2 regions of the Robertmurraya beringensis genome follow, and region 2 is predicted to be linked to the other one. Evidence: riboswitches for the same ligand, from Rfam matches in the RefSeq annotation. Region 2 holds a riboswitch; the other holds the start of a gene.

Region 1 (2,176 bases), on a different contig from region 2:
TCCCCCTAGTCTTTTTCTTTTATATTTGTTCGATGAGCAAAAAGAATCGTAATTATGGTGAGTGCAATTATGCCGACGCCGGTGTATGTATAAGACTCAATAAAGAAATAGATTGGAAGAATGCATAGGCTTAGCAGACCAGAAATCGTAAAGCTGCGAAAAAAGGGATAGGTGATGGCGAAGCTAACGAGTATGACCACGATTACGGTCGGTTCAAAAGCAATGATTCCTCCGAGAAAGCTAGAGATTCCTTTTCCGCCCTGAAAGGAAAGGGTGATGGGCCAAATATGTCCTACAAGGACAAATAGAAACCCCGCTAATTGAATCTCCTCTGAAAAGCCTAACATTCTGCCAAGAAAGATAGCTGCTGCTCCTTTAGACGCATCTCCTAAAAAGGTAGCGAGAAAGGCCGTCTTATTTAAACTTCGCCCGATATTACGAGCACCCACGTTTCCACTGCCGACCTTCCGAATATCCATCTTCCCAAACAGTCTTCCAATAATGTATCCAAACATGATGCATCCAATGAAGTAGGATAAGAAGAAATAAACCACTACTACCATAGACATGACCTCCGCGCTATGTTGTATATATTCCATATTATGCTAAGGAAAACCTCTTCACAATAAGAAGTTACTGTCCGCCCCAGAAGGACAAAGCCGCAAAAAGTGTCCACGAGTGGTGTCAGACACCCTCCGTGGACATTTTGGCCATTTTTGTCCACGAAGGGTGTCTGACACCTTTTTGTTAAAAAGGGTTGCGTTTTTGGGGTTTGGTTGGTGTATAATCAGACGTAGCAGAAAATTTCATAATTCGACTAGTAGTAGGTGTCTTCATTATTGAAGACTTAAAAAGGAAGTTGGTGAAATTCCAACGCGGTCCCGCCACTGTAAATGGGAGCAAGCTGCAAGTATACCACTGTACATTATATGTATGGGAAGGTGTAGCAAGCAATGACCATAAGCCAGGAAACTCGCCTATTGCTATACACCGAATTTCCTACGAGGATAGGAGTGGTGTGGCAGACCCTTACCTATTATTTTATTTCTAATCAGTGTAAAACGTCTATCATACCAACATCTTCCTGCCTTTGTAGGAAGATGTTTTTTATTTTTTACATTATACAGGGGGAAAGAACATGCGCCAAAAGTTTTACGCACTATTTGCATTACTCGTACTATCACTAGGGATTCTTGCTGGTTGTGGGAGCACAACGGAAAACACAGAAGAAAACCAAAACACAGAAGGCCAAACGGAACAAACGGAAAAAGCGGCCTTTCCAGTTACGATCAAAGATGCATTAGATAATGAAGTTGTAATAGAGGAAGAACCAGCATCAATCATTTCTCTAATTCCTAGTAACACGGAAATTATTTACGAATTGGGATTAGGAGATAAAGTTGTCGGGTTAACAACAAATGATACGTACCCAGAAGAAACAGCAGAGGTTGAAAAAGTAGGAGATTTCAATGTAGATATTGAAAAAGTTATTGCACTTAATCCAGATTTAGTGTTAGCACACGAATCTTCAGCAGCCTCTTCTGAAGCTGGTTTTCAGCAAATGAGGGATGCAGGTATCAAGGTGTTCATCGTAAATGATGCCGTTAATTTTGTAGATGTCTACGATACAATTGGTATAATCGGTCAACTGACAGGAACAACAGAAGAAGCAGAAGCGTTAACTGCTGACATGAAAGCTAAAATTGAAGAAATTAAAGAAAAAGCAGCTACAGTGACAGAAAAGAAAAAGGTATATATTGAAATATCTCCAGCTCCAGATATCTATTCAGTTGGTAAAAACACATTCATGGATGTCATGCTACAAACCATAAATGCAGAAAATGCTACGGGAGATCTTGAGGGCTGGCCAAGCATTGACCAAGAATCTATCCTTGAACGTAATCCCGATGTCATTATTGCTACTTATAATTACATTGAAGACCCTGTAGGTCAGCTAATGGCAAGAGAAGGTTGGGCGGATGTAAGTGCGATCAAAAATAAGCAGGTGGTTGATGTTAATCCAGATCTTGTTAACAGACCAGGTCCAAGGGTCGTTGAAGGGGTAGAGGAACTTGCAAAAGCCGTATATCCGGAAGTATTTAATAACTAATCGACTAGCAGCCTACACCATGGGAGCCTCGTTTCTCCTGTTGGCTATTGTATTAGGTATTTCACT
Region 2 (2,176 bases):
CTTATCCTCAAGATTTGCACGCCATATGTTACGACCATCAATGATTCCGGCAGCTAACACTTTATCTTGTGGGAAGCCAAACTTTTTCAAAGCAGAAAGGTTTTGATTGTTATCATGTACAAAGTCAAGTCCAATTCCTTGAACAGGGAGGGAAGTGACCTCTTCATAATGGTCAATGCTCTCAAAATAAGTTTGTAAAATGACATTTATATGTGGAACTGCTTCATTCAACTGTTTATAGACATCTTGAAATATAGAAATTTCTTCTTCTGAAATCGTTGTAGCTAGAATCGGCTCATCGATTTGTACCCATTCGACACCTTCTGTTTGTAATTCACTTAAAATAGTAGCGTAAAGCGGGACAAATTGATCAACTACTGTTTTTAGGTCATTGTCTTTATAGCCCTTTGATAGTTTTACAAAGGTAATGGGTCCTAAAATCACTGGTTTTCCGAGAATATCAAGTTTTTGTTTCGCCTCTTTATAAAATTGAAGGGGACGGTTCTCCACTAGAGTAGGGACTGCCTCGTCTAGTTCTGGAACAATATAGTGATAGTTTGTGTTAAACCATTTAGTCATTTCAGATGCAACCGCACCTTTCGTACCACGTGCTATATCAAAATACGTTTCAAGTGATACTTTACCTCCCGTGTATTCAAATCGTTTTGGTACAAGACCGAACATGATAGCTGTATCGAGTACATGATCATACAAGCTGAAGTCTCCAACAGGGATGAAGTCAATTCCTTGTTCCTTTTGTTTCTGAAGAGAGGAAAGGCGGATTTCCTCCATCTGTTGTAAGAATGTCTCTTTTTCTAGTTTGCCTGTCCAAAACTGTTCGAGCGTTTTTTTCCATTCTCGGTTTTCACCAATTCTTGGATAACCTAGATTTGAGCTTTTTACCATCGTCATTTGACACTCCTTGTTTGATTGTATTTTCGTCTTCAACAAAAAATCTCCCTTTTCAATGAGAAAAGAGAGATTCATACGCATAGTTAACTAGAGTTGAGACAGTCTGGTTTTCTCAACACGTATTCCTCACTCCTCTCTATACATCCGTAGAGTACAAGTGCATACAACAGACAGGTCTCCTGACTCTGGTTCACAGCTACTTATCCCTTCCCATTTCATAAATATGAAACAGTGGTTCATTGATAAGTCGCTCCCCATTACAGTGGCGGGACCGTGCCGGATTTTCACCGGGCTTCCCTTTTAAGCTAAGTACATGACATACAAAGCATCTGTTGCATTTTGTATTAAGTTTTAATAGAAAAATATAAATATGGCTTATCTTATAAACAAAAGACCTCTCTATTAAAAAATAGAGAGGTCCTTATCCTCTCTTATTTATCAAAGCTATATGCTTTGCAGGAATTAGCACCTTTTTAACAAATCTGTTAAATGGTTGCCGGGCTTCATAGGGCCTGTCCCTCCACCTCTCTGAATAAGAGTATATTGTATATTGATATTTACATGTTTGAATTTGTTAATCATATTAGCATGTTAAATTCAGGTTGTCAAAAAGAATTTTGAAAATTCTTTGAAACAGATCCGTTTATCCAAGTAAATAGAACATCTCTCAAACTACTAAAGATGTTATCCTTCATGTCCATTTCTGCACCATAAAAAACTCTCCTTATCTTAAGATAACGTGTTTATTTTTGAGGTGTAAAACTGTAAAAGGAAGTACATACACAAAGTTAAAAAGGATTGGAGATGCAAATATGTCTATTTCCTTTATTATTAAAGCACCCGAAAGTGATACAAGTTCATAAGCACTAACTGAGTTTGATAAATAAGCGGAAAAATTTCTCTTAATCTTGAAATTGTACTGAAAATAGCTAAAATAGCCGGAGAGAATCCGACTATTGACTCGAAAATCCAGAAAATGGGTAACTTTGCTTTGCTTAATCGGTTAAACTCCGCTTATATACCCCGAACCAAGCTCTATTCGGGAGCTTAACCGAAAAATTTCCGCTTATACGATTGATTTGGGAAGGAACGGGCGGTGCTCATCCTGAAGGACCTTACCTTTACAATATTAACAGAACCTACTATTTAACGATTGCTGAAGGAGGAACAGAATACTTTTGTTGGCAAAAGACAACAGCACTTTGATTGTAACATCTCCACACTTTTTGAGTTTTCACCAACCGAGGAAGGGGAAGAGGCTGGA

Evidence for each region. Region 2 has a riboswitch for cobalamin ahead of metE (5-methyltetrahydropteroyltriglutamate--homocysteine S-methyltransferase). Riboswitches for the same ligand answer to the same signal wherever they lie in the genome.
Region 1: it holds a riboswitch for cobalamin, as region 2 does, so the genes downstream of both, ACFFHF_RS01975 (ABC transporter substrate-binding protein) here and metE (5-methyltetrahydropteroyltriglutamate--homocysteine S-methyltransferase) in region 2, are expected to answer to the same signal.

The regions. Positions count from the first base shown of each region.
Region 1 is NZ_JBHLUU010000010.1:50,849-53,024, forward strand. Features, by position in the region: gene ACFFHF_RS01970 (glycerol-3-phosphate acyltransferase) at 6-563, opposite strand; cobalamin riboswitch at 809-995, shown strand; gene ACFFHF_RS01975 (ABC transporter substrate-binding protein) at 1,139-2,110, shown strand; gene ACFFHF_RS01980 (FecCD family ABC transporter permease) at 2,073-2,176, shown strand, end outside.
Region 2 is NZ_JBHLUU010000025.1:27,533-29,708, reverse strand. Features, by position in the region: gene metE (5-methyltetrahydropteroyltriglutamate--homocysteine S-methyltransferase) at 1-912, opposite strand, end outside; cobalamin riboswitch at 1,065-1,260, opposite strand; SAM riboswitch class I at 1,341-1,451, opposite strand; gene ACFFHF_RS08525 (beta-xylosidase family glycoside hydrolase) at 2,066-2,176, shown strand, end outside.